One region of the Proteus mirabilis HI4320 genome, then DNA from elsewhere that is predicted to be linked to it. Evidence: predicted binding sites of a transcription regulator. Region 1 holds the regulator's gene; each other region holds the start of a gene.

Region 1 (4,092 bases):
TTAGTGGGTTTTATTTCAAGTTTTATTGGTATAGCGGGTGGCACCATAACAATACCGCTATTAAGCCACTGGGGGTTTAATACCCGTAAATGTATTGCAACATCATCAATGCTGGGTGTGATTATCGCCACTATTGGGACTGTTATGGGGATCGTTTATGGTTGGCAACAAACTGAATTAGCAGACTATTATTTAGGTTTTGTCTATCTACCTGCTTTTATTGGTATTAGTATTACCAGTATACTTACAGCCCCTATCGGCGTAAAAGTTGCCTATAAACTACCTATTGCCAGAGTACGCCAAATATTTGCCCTATTCTTATTAATCGTCATGGCTAAAATGTTATATACCCTGATATTGGGATAGTGTTTTAACACTTTACCTCTATCTTAGTGAGAGATACTCTTATCAATATAACTAATCTATATGTTCTATACTAATAGATAAAAGATATTTAGCTGTTATTTCAATGAATTTTTGTTAAAATAATTAGCAAAATAGTAACAACTTAGTGAGTTCATTTGCCTCATTTTATCAATTCAGTTGAATTAGATGGAATGGTTTAAGGCACAAAACCCGAAAATGATAGGATAAAGGAGTACGCAATGTCTTTCGAATTACCAAAATTACCTTATGCGTTAGATGCTCTTGAGCCACATATCTCTAAAGAAACATTAGAATACCACTACGGCAAACACCACCAAACTTACGTAACCAACTTAAATAACTTGGTTAAAGGTACTGATTTAGAAAATAAATCTTTAGAAGAGCTCATCAAAACTACTGAAGGTGGTATTTTCAATAATGCTGCTCAAGTTTGGAACCATACATTCTACTGGAATTGCTTAGCACCAAACGCAGGCGGTGCACCAACAGGTAAAATTGCAGAAGCAATCAATAAAGCGTTTGGCTCTTTTGAAGAGTTCAAAAAACAATTTAATGATGCAGCTGCAAAAAACTTTGGTTCAGGTTGGACTTGGTTAGTGAAAAAAGCAGATGGCTCATTAGCCATTGTTAATACATCTAACGCTGCAACACCTGTTTCTGGCGAAGATAAACCACTGTTAACTGTTGACGTCTGGGAGCACGCTTACTACATCGACTATCGTAATGCACGTGTGAAATACTTAGAAGAGTTCTGGGCACTGGTTAACTGGTCATTTGTTGAAGCAAATCTTGCTTAATTGACTGTTTCAGAGATGGGAAAACCATTTTTGATAATCTAATAACAAAGGGCCTAGTGCCCTTTGTTATATTGATATATTTGATTGCTCACTTTGGATAGCTAAAATTTAAGTAAATAATTAGCAATTAACAATCAAAACAATAAACTTGCATATATTACGATCATAACCAGTGCTGCTACTGCGGTACTTAAACCAAATTTCAGATCCGTATCCATCTATTTCTCCCTCAAAATGATTATAATACTCAGATTAAACCATAATCTTGTCATGGTTAATTATTATTACATATCAAGTTTTGCTAAAATAGCGACTAGAGCACAATTTATAACATTGATTAATACTTTCACTTTTGAGCTAGATCATACAAAATTCACAGCTAATCGCTAAATTATTGCCAGTGTTTGCCCTATATATGACTATACTGGCAGTTAAACCATAAAATGAATTAAAAGAGACCAATGAAGGTCAGGAGTTTTCCACACCATGGCAACAATAAAAGACGTGGCAAAACGCGCAGGCGTATCAACCACGACTGTTTCTCATGTGATCAACAAAACTCGTTTTGTTGCTGAGAACACAAGAGCGGCAGTTTGGGCTGCGATAAAAGAATTAAATTATTCGCCGAGTGCTGTCGCACGTAGTTTAAAAGTCAATCACACTAAATCTATTGGTTTATTAGCCACGTCCAGTGAAGCACCTTACTTTGCTGAAGTGATTGAAGCTGTTGAAAATAGTTGTTATAGCAAAGGCTACACGCTAATTTTATGTAATTCACATAATAATCTTGATAAACAAAAAGCTTATTTAGCTATGTTGGCACAAAAACGTGTTGATGGTTTATTAGTCATGTGTTCAGAATATCCCGATCATCTTCTTTCTCTCTTAGAAGGTTATCGTAATATTCCGATGGTCGTAATGGACTGGGGAAAAGCCCGCGGTGACTTTACTGATACCATTATTGATAACGCATTCCATGGTGGCTATATAGCCGGTCGTTATCTTATTGAACGAGGTCATCGTGATATTGGTATTATCCCCGGCCCTCTAGAGCGAAATACCGGAGGCGGTCGTTTACAGGGCTTTTTAAAAGCCATGGAAGAAGCGAAAATTACGGTAAAAGAAGAGTGGATTGTACAAGGTGACTTTGAACCTGAATCTGGTTACAAAGCCATGACCCAAATGCTCAATCAAAAGCAACGCCCTACTGCCGTATTTTGTGGCGGTGATGTTATGGCGATGGGAGCAATATGTGCAGCTGATGAGTTAGGATTACGTGTTCCTGCCGATATTTCCATTGTCGGCTACGACAATATCCGTAATGCACGCTATTTCACACCAGCTTTAACCACGGTTCACCAGCCGAAAGAGCGTTTAGGACAAATGGCTTTTTCCATGTTACTCGACCGTATTGTGAATAAACGCGAGGATGCACAAACTATCGAAGTACACCCGCGCCTAGTAGAACGTCGCTCTGTTGCCGATGGTCCATTTATTGATTATCGCCGCTGATCTCCTTCATTAACGAAGCCATTCCTCATTTAAGGTTTGGCTATCGCCTAGATAATCTAATAGCCAAGTTAATGCCGGCGATTCGCTTTTATCAACCCATGTTAGACAGCACGGACTGTCTGGCAAGGGTTGTGCTAAGGTAAGGGTAACCAACTTACCTTGTTCGATTAATGGCTCCGCTCGGTGCCAAGGCACCATACCAACACATAATCCTGCTAATAAACACTCAAGCCCCATATCCCATGAAGGTACTATCATTCGGCGCTGATTATTTAATGCCCAAGTATCTCGTTTTGGTAAACTACGTGAGGTATCTTCTAAACATAAACTAGGATAAGGCCGTAGTTCATCATCGGTTAATGGATGTGCCGCGCTTGCAAGAGGATGATCAGCATGACACACACATCGCCACGGCATAAAGCCCATATCTTTAAAACTATAACGTTCACCAATAGGTGAAGCTCTAGTGGCACCAATAGCCAAATCAACACGCCCGTTCACTAATGAATCCCAGACACCGTTAAAAACTTCAGGATAAACATAGAGTTCGATATCAGGAAAATGGCGATAAAAGTCCAGAATAAGTTGCTGTGTTCTAGCCGGTTTGACAATACCATCCACGGCAATGCTAAACTGCCCCCGCCAGCCATTTGAGACTTGCTGGCACATATGGCGAGTGTCATTCATTTTTTTGATAACAGAACGGGCTTCTTTAATAAAGATCTTACCCGCATCGGTTAATTCAACATCACGATGCCGGCGTTCAAACAAAGGAACGGCAAGCCATTCTTCTAATTGTCTCACGGTGTAACTCACCGCGGAGGGTACTCTGTGCAATTCTTGAGCGGCTGAGCTAAAACTCCCCGTTCTAGCGACAGCATCAACGACCTCTAGCGAGTATTCTGACCACATAATATTTATTCCTTTGAATTTTTTTCACAGCATTAACCAAATATTCCCGTTTCACAAGTAAAATCACTCTTAGCTACAATATATAAAATGTTTTACATCACATAACATAGAAAATTAAAATGACTTTAAAGAATTCCACACAATCAAAAACACCTTCTCTCTTTATGGTGTATCTCGCCTGCCTTAGTATGCTGGGCTATTTAGCTATCGATATGTATCTGCCTGCATTTGGTATGATGCAACGCGAATTATCAATCAGTGAAGGCGCCGTCAGTAACAGCTTAAGTATCTTTCTATTTGGCTTTGCTGTCGCTCAACTACTTTGGGGACCACTCTCAGACAAATTGGGGCGTAAGCCTATTTTACTTATTGGGCTAAGTTTCTTCTCCCTAGGTTGTCTAGGTATGCTTTGGGTAGACAGTGCTGCCGGTTTACTAACCATGCGCTTCTTACAAGCCTTTGGCGTCTGCTCTGCAGCCGTTAT
Region 2 (4,092 bases), 200 kb from region 1:
ATGCATTGAATAAAAAGAGAAAAGGGTGACACAATAAAAGTCACCGCGGGCTACAGTGTAGCACAAAGTGACTTTTTATCTTAAGTGAAACCGTTAATCAAGATTGTCAAACAGAACATTACCATCAAGTAGCGCCCGATTATCTATCATTTTTAATCTCTCTTCTGCTAACCAACTAATTGCGAGAGGATAAATGCGATACTCTTGTGTTTGTATTTTTGCTTGCAAACTTTGTTCGGTATCATCAGGAGAGACGGGAATACGCGCTTGAATGATCATCGGGCCACCGTCTAATTCTTCCGTGACAAAGTGTACGGTAGTACCATGAAAAGTATCTTTATTCTCAATAACTTGTTTATGTGTATGCAGACCGGGATATTTGGGAAGTAAAGAGGGATGAATATTTAATAGCTTATGCTGATAATGGTTGACAAATAACGGCGATAAAATACGCATAAAGCCAGCAAGAACCACAATATCAGGCTGATAGCCATCAATTTGAGTGATTAACGCTTTATCATAAGCTTCTCTATCAGGATAATCAGCCGGATCGATAAAGTAAGCAGGGATATCCGCTTGTCTCGCTCGTTCAAGCCCATAAGCTTGTGCTTTATTGCTGAAAACAGCCACAACTTGGCCTGCGATTTTATGCGCCCTACAGGCGTCAATAATCGCCTGTAGGTTGCTACCATTTCCTGAGATCAGAACCACAATATTTTTCATGGGGGTACTTTTACTAATTGATAATCACTTGTGCATCACCCGCTGCTTGCGGGGCAATATCACCAATTAACCATGCCTTTTCACCACAGGCATTAAGATGTGATAGCGTTTTTTCAACATCAGCTTGGCTCACGGCGATTAATAAGCCGACACCACAGTTAAAGGTACGATACATTTCATGAGTGCTGACATTACCTGCCTGTTGTAGCCAGTTAAAGACCTCAGGCCATTGCCAACTTTGGCTATTAATACGAGCTTGCGTATTTTCAGGTAGCACGCGCGGAATATTTTCCCAAAATCCACCGCCAGTAATATGTGCCACTGCGTGAATATCAACGTTTTCAATTAATGACAGGAGTGATTTTACATAAATACGGGTTGGCGCTAAGAGTTTATCAGCCAGTGATGTATCACCTAATGGGGTAGTTTCAGCACAGGCACCACTGACTTCAAGAATTTTTCTGATCAGTGAATAGCCATTAGAATGAGGGCCACTTGAAGCGAGAGCAATTAATGCATCACCCGCTTTAACTTTGCTACCATCGATAATCTGTGATTTTTCAACGACACCAACACAAAAACCGGCGATATCATAATCGTTACCATGATACATGCCGGGCATTTCCGCTGTTTCGCCACCCACTAAGGCACAGCCGGATTGCTTACAACCTTCAGCGATACCCGTTACAACCCGTGCGGCAGTATCGACATCTAACTTGCCTGTGGCATAGTAGTCAAGAAAGAAGAGAGGCTCAGCACCTTGAACGATTAAATCGTTAACACACATTGCGACTAAATCGATACCAATATCATCGTGGCGATTTAAGTCCATCGCAAGGCGAAGTTTAGTACCGACACCGTCAGTGCCTGACACTAAAATAGGTTCGCGGTATTTAGTGGGAATAGCGCATAATGCACCAAAACCACCTAAACCCCCCATAACTTCAGGACGGCGAGTTTCTTTTACTACACTTTTAATACGATCGACTAAAGCATTACCTGCATCAATATCGACACCGGCATCTTTATAGCTGAGAGAGGATTTGTTAGTCACGTCTAGCCCTCACGGCAAGTTGCTGTTAAGAAAAAATGTGTGCGGTGGCTATTCTAACAGGCAAAGCAAACGTTTGCGAGGATCTTCTTTTTAGATCACAATTATTCATGTTAGTGTGGTTAAAAGCTGTGCGATTGATCAATATCAATAGAAAAACGATGGAAAGTCACTAAAAAAGCGGTATAATCTCGCGATTTTTTTGTCTGGCTGCGTCGTACATTAGGAGAAATTATGAAGATCGTTGAGGTAAAACACCCACTCATTCAACATAAATTGGGGCTGATGCGAGATCATGATATAAGCACTAAACGCTTTCGTGAATTGGCTTCAGAAGTTTCCAGTCTACTGACGTATGAAGCTACCGCCGATTTAGAAACAGAGACGGTAACAATTGAAGGTTGGTGTGGCCCGGTTGAGATAGAACAGATTAAAGGAAAAAAAATTACTGTTGTACCTATCCTCCGTGCCGGTCTTGGGATGATGGATGGAGTATTAGAAAATATTCCTAGTGCCCGGATCAGTGTAGTTGGTGTTTACCGCGATGAAGAAACCTTAAAGCCCGTCCCTTACTTCCAGAAACTAGCCTCTCATATTGAAGAACGTATGGCACTTGTTGTTGACCCAATGTTAGCAACTGGTGGCTCTATGATTGCCACAATTGATTTATTAAAAAATTCAGGCTGTACTTCAATTAAAGTTTTAGTGTTAGTGGCTGCGCCTGAGGGGATCAAAGCATTAGAAGAAGCTCATCCTGATGTTGAGTTATATACTGCATCGATTGATAAGCATCTTAATGAGCATGGGTACATTGTCCCAGGCCTTGGTGATGCGGGTGATAAGATATTTGGTACAAAATAATGATTAAGCCGACTTTGATAGTCGGCTTTTTTTTGGATCACTTATTGGTTTGTTTTATCGCTGAAATTTAAATTCCATTTATATCTATTTTAAAGAGAGGTCGTAAGCATGACTCGTCGTGCAATCGGGGTAGAAGAGCGCCCACCATTATTACAAACAATCCCATTGAGTTTTCAACATCTGTTTGCCATGTTTGGTGCTACTGTACTTGTGCCGATTTTGTTTAAGGTTAATCCGGCCACCATATTATTGTTTAACGGTATCGGTACTCTGCTTTATCTCTTTATCTGTAAAGGTCGTATTCCTGCTTATTTAGGTTCAAGTTTCGCCTTTATCTCTCCGGTGTTATTGCTACTTCCTTTAGGCTATGAATTAGCATTGGGCGGGTTTATTGTCTGTGGGGTGCTATTTTGCCTTGTTGCTGGCATTGTGAAAATCGCCGGACGAGGATGGATTAATGTGATGTTTCCTCCTGCGGCAATGGGCGCAATCGTTGCCGTAATAGGTCTTGAGTTGGCCGGAACCGCCGCTAATATGGCTGGATTATTACCTAGCGCAGATAATCCCGTTGATAGCCAAACATTGATAATCTCTATGGTGACACTGGGTGTGACTATTTTAGGCTCAGTGATGTTTAGGGGATTTTTGGCTATTATTCCTATTCTTATTGGCGTGTTAGCCGGTTACGCACTCTCTTTCTTTATGGGCGTGGTTGATGTGACACCGATTAAAGAAGCCAATTGGTTTGCTCTGCCTACCTTTTATTCGCCGCGTTTTGAGTGGAGTGCTATTTTTATTATCTTGCCGGCGGCATTAGTGGTTATTGCCGAACACGTAGGGCACCTTGTGGTAACCGCGAATATTGTTCAACGTGATCTCATGAAAAACCCAGGCTTACATCGCTCTATGTTTGCAAATGGTTTTTCAACCATTATCTCCGGATTTTTTGGCTCTACACCTAACACGACTTACGGTGAAAATATCGGTGTTATGGCTATTACTAAAGTGTATAGCACTTGGGTCATTGGTGGTGCAGCAATTATCGCTATCTTACTTTCTTGTGTTGGTAAATTGGCAGCCGCGATTGCAGCGGTTCCCGTACCGGTAATGGGCGGTGTCTCTTTATTACTGTATGGTGTAATAGGGGCGTCCGGTATTCGCGTATTATTAGATTCGAAAGTTGATTATAACAAACCACAAAACTTGATATTAACAGCGATCATTTTAATTGTCGGTGTAAGTGGTGCATCAATTCAAATTGGCGCAGCTGAACTAAAAGGCATGGCCTTAGCAACGATAGTCGGTATTGTTTTAAGTTTAGTGTTTAAGCTGGTGAGTATTATTCGCCCAGAAACTGAGTTAGTGGATGATACTCTGGAGTCAATTAACGAACATACAAACACCAAGTAATCATTGATGAGCTTTTTTCGCTAATATTTCGTCATTGAACTAAAAAG
Region 3 (4,092 bases), 900 kb from region 1:
TATCTTTCGCTTGGTCTTGTCCAATAGACTCTAAAAATGCTTTAGTCCCTGATTTCGCAATAGTCCCTAAATTATCAATCACTTCATCGCGGGTCATACCTATGCCGTTATCACTGATAGTCAGTGTTCTTTTTTCTTTATCAGTGGCAATGCGGACATGAAGTTCACCCTCATTTTCATAAAGAGCTGCATCGGATAATGCACGAAAACGTAACTTATCCGCCGCATCCGATGCATTAGAAATCAATTCGCGAAGGAAAATTTCTTTATTAGAGTAAAGAGAATGGATCATTAATTGTAGAAGTTGCTTAACTTCAGACTGAAATCCTCTCGTTTCCTGATCTTTCATACTCATTTTTACCTCAATTTATCCTAATTTGGCGAAAAAAATCGATATGACTTAAAAGGTGGGGATAGTTAAGCAAGTTTCAAGGGAGCAGAGCTTAATAACATTAATAAAAATACTGAAATGCCATAAAGGCAAGCATGATATAAAGCCATTGGCGGTATGTAGATCACCGCGATAAATGGTTATCACCATCATGGGCTAAAATCGCTTGTGCACCTAAATTCGCCTCTTCAATAGCATGTTTTATGGAATCGGCATGAGCAAGCACCACGCCTAAACGACGATGTCCTGCGATTTCAGGTTTAGCAAATAAACGAATTTGTCGATTTGCCTTAAGCGCTTTTTCTAACCCCGTATAGACAATATTAGTACTAGACAACTCAGGTAAAATCACCGCGGAAGCACAAGCACCTAATTGGCGAATACCACCGATGGGATAGCCTAAAAAAGCACGCACATGGAGCGCAAATTCTGATAAATCTTGTGAAATTAAGGTAACAAGCCCTGTATCATGAGGACGCGGTGATACTTCATTAAAAAACACCTCATCACCTTGGATAAATAGTTCCACACCAAATAACCCATAACCGCCCAAATTCTCCACTACTTTACTGGCGATATGTTGTGCTTTGGCAAGGGCAATATCACTCATTTTTTGTGGTTGCCATGACGCACGATAATCGCCTTTTTCTTGCCGATGACCAATAGGCTCGCAAAAATGAATACCATCAATAGCACGAATCGTGAGTAATGTTATCTCAAAATCAAACGGGATCATCTTTTCAACAATCACGCGCCCTTGCCCTGCTCTTCCCCCTTCTTGAGAATAAGTCCATGCACTAGTGAGATCTTGCTCTGAACGAATAACACTTTGTCCTTTTCCAGATGAGCTCATCACCGGTTTTACAATGCAAGGAAAACCAATCTCAACCGCCGCTTTTCTAAAAGCCGCTTCATCATCAACAAATTGATAAGGAGAAGTCAGTAAGTGTAATGTTTCTGCAGCGAGACGGCGTATTCCTTCCCTATCCATAGTGAGTTTTACTGCACGGGCACAAGGTACAACTTTTTGACCATTATTTTCTAATTCGACTAATAATGAAGTAGCAATAGCTTCAATTTCAGGCACCAAAAAATCGGGTTTTTCTTGAGTTATAATCTGTTTTAATGCCTCGCTATCAAGCATATTGACGACATAATGGCGATGAGCAACATGCATTGCCGGCGCATTGGCATAGCGATCAACCGCAATAGTCTCAATGCCAAGACGTTGGCATTCAATGATCACCTCTTTACCTAATTCGCCTGCACCTAATAACATCACTTTTGTGGCATTAGTGGTCAGAGCCGTTCCCAAAATGGTCATTTTCGATCCTTATCTCAGTCAGATAATACGCATTACGCAAACGTTTGCATTTGGTGGTAGCATAACGGAATTTAACAAAGAGAAAAATAGCCATAGTAAAATTTAAATACTTTATATTTTTTGGCTATGCTGACCTTTATGAATTTTTAAGGCATTAAGGCGCTTTCTAATCAGCGCAAAAATACAACACAATAGCCCTAACCAAATCAATGAAAAACTTACTCCTTTCACAGCATCAAATGCTTCATGGAATAGGAATACGGCCAGTAAAAATTGCATTGTCGGTTCAATATACTGTGCTAAACCAATAACGGTTAAGGTGGTTCTTTTTATTGCTGCGGTAAAAAACAGTAAAGGGAGAATAGTCACTGGCGCGGTTAAAATATAATAGAAACGAGTTAAATTGTCTGCAGAAGAAAACGCACTTTCATCTCGCATAATCAGCCAAATCATCGCCCCTATAGCGACCGGAATTAGCCACAAAGTTTCAATAAATAATGAAGTTATGACATCAAAACGAATAAATTTACGAATGAGTCCATAAATCGCAAATGCTCCTCCCATCACGAGTGCCAGTATGGGTAATTGACCATACATCCATAATTGATATCCCACTCCTGCACAAATTAATATTACCGCCCATTTTTCAGCAGGATTTAATTTCTCTTTAAGAAAGATAACGCCCAATACAATAGAAAAAAGTGGATTAATAAAATACCCCAGACTGGCGGCTAAGACTTGTTGATGCGTAAGTGCATAAGTAAAGGTGCACCAAGAGACTGCCATTGCTAATGAACTAAATAAACACATAAAAATAGAGCGTCTATCTTGGAGAACAGCACGCCAGCGAGTTCTATTTTTAATAAATAATCGAACCAGTAATAACAGGGGAATAGACCAAATAAGACGTTGTGCAAGTAACTCTAATGGTTGAGCACCGGGTAATAGCCGATAAAAAAGAGGGGTTATTCCCCATAAAATATAGGAGCAAATGGCTAATAACACACCTGACTGAGCCCACATATGACTTTCCACCAATAGCGTTAAAGAGACCTTACTATCATACGCCGAAAACGAATCAAACAATATGATCATATCCGCTACTTATCAGCGTCAAAGTAAGCGATTATCAAAATAAACCACTGAGTAAAACATAAAAAAAATCTCTATAAATAAAGTTGTATAAACCTTATTTATAGAGATCACAAAAAGACCAGAGCAAAGGGGAAAATAGGACTTACAAGCAAATAAACAAATAATCCATTAAAAAATATCTCGTACATGTAACGGCGGTTGTTTACTGACAAATTCACGCAATACTTTTCGGCTCGGTGCTGCAGCAATAGCGCCCTTTTTAGTGGTTGCTAATGCGCCACAGGCCGCGGCTTGCGTAATAATTTTTAATAAATATTGTTCATCATCAGCAAAACCATATTCTGCAACTGCGGCTAATAATCCAGACATAAAGGCATCACCTGCCCCTGTGGTATCAACACAATTGACGGTAAAGGCACTCAAGGCAACTTGTGTTGTAGGCGTCAACACTAAACATCCTTTAGAGCCTTGGGTGATCACTTTTAAACGAGCAGGATAATCAGCTAATTTTTTTAATGCATTTTCTAAGGTAATTTCCTGAGTCATCCAAGTCAGTTCATCTTCAGATAATTTCAAAATATCTGCTTTATGAGCATATTCATCGATGATCGCACGCATTTCTTCATGATCACGCCACATTTGGGGGCGTAAATTAATATCGAAACTCAGTAAAGAGTCGCTATTTTTTACTTTACTAATAGCACTATCTAGCGTCGAGCGACAAATTGGATTAACTAAAGCAAGTGAACAAAAATGTAAAATGTCTTTTTCAAATACAGGCAGTGATTTATTGGTAAGAAATTGATCAGCAGAGTCCGCAACTAAAAAAGTAAAATCTCGTTCGCCATTTTCTTGCAACGAAACTAAGACTGTACTGGTACGATGTAACTCATCAAATTCCATTGTGCTGGTATCTACACCGAGATCAAATAAGGTTTTTTGCATAAAGTGACCAAATGCATCTTCACCGACCCGACCAATAAAGCCACTTTGCTGTCCTAATTTTGCAACACCTGCAGCGACATTCACTGGTGCTCCACCAGCACATGCTTCATATTGCATATTTTGCAGTGGAATTAGGTCAACAACCGCATCACCTAAAGACCAGACTTTCATAATCTCTCCTGAAGATAAGCCACTATTTTTATTCACTATATTTTATTTTTATCAGTATTAATAACTAAAAAAATAAAGATATTGCTCGAAAAAACATCCTGATAACGTTAACATAATGGTGTACAATAATAAAGATAAATTCAAACAACACGCTTTTTAACCCTAA

The links. Region 1 encodes PurR, which represses purine synthesis genes. Its sites were predicted from a motif close to CANGCAAACGTTTGCNTG; they were not measured.
Region 2: purM (phosphoribosylformylglycinamidine cyclo-ligase) is a predicted target of PurR. The motif match lies at 1,840-1,857, and genes of this name have one in related genera.
Region 3: purT (formate-dependent phosphoribosylglycinamide formyltransferase) is a predicted target of PurR. The motif match lies at 1,749-1,766, and genes of this name have one in related genera.

Annotation. Positions count from the first base shown of each region.
Region 1 covers NC_010554.1:1,472,802-1,476,893, forward strand. The annotation lists gene PMI_RS06745 (sulfite exporter TauE/SafE family protein) at 1-366, shown strand, start outside; gene sodB (superoxide dismutase [Fe]) at 606-1,184, shown strand; gene cydH (cytochrome bd-I oxidase subunit CydH) at 1,319-1,402, opposite strand; gene purR (HTH-type transcriptional repressor PurR) at 1,671-2,696, shown strand; gene punR (DNA-binding transcriptional activator PunR) at 2,706-3,608, opposite strand; gene punC (purine nucleoside transporter PunC) at 3,728-4,092, shown strand, end outside.
Region 2 covers NC_010554.1:1,672,005-1,676,096, reverse strand. The annotation lists gene purN (phosphoribosylglycinamide formyltransferase) at 94-723, opposite strand; gene purM (phosphoribosylformylglycinamidine cyclo-ligase) at 737-1,777, opposite strand; gene upp (uracil phosphoribosyltransferase) at 2,009-2,635, shown strand; gene uraA (uracil permease) at 2,744-4,045, shown strand.
Region 3 covers NC_010554.1:2,372,154-2,376,245, forward strand. The annotation lists gene htpG (molecular chaperone HtpG) at 1-355, opposite strand, end outside; gene purT (formate-dependent phosphoribosylglycinamide formyltransferase) at 516-1,715, opposite strand; gene rarD (EamA family transporter RarD) at 1,827-2,738, opposite strand; gene PMI_RS10785 (PfkB family carbohydrate kinase) at 2,979-3,926, opposite strand.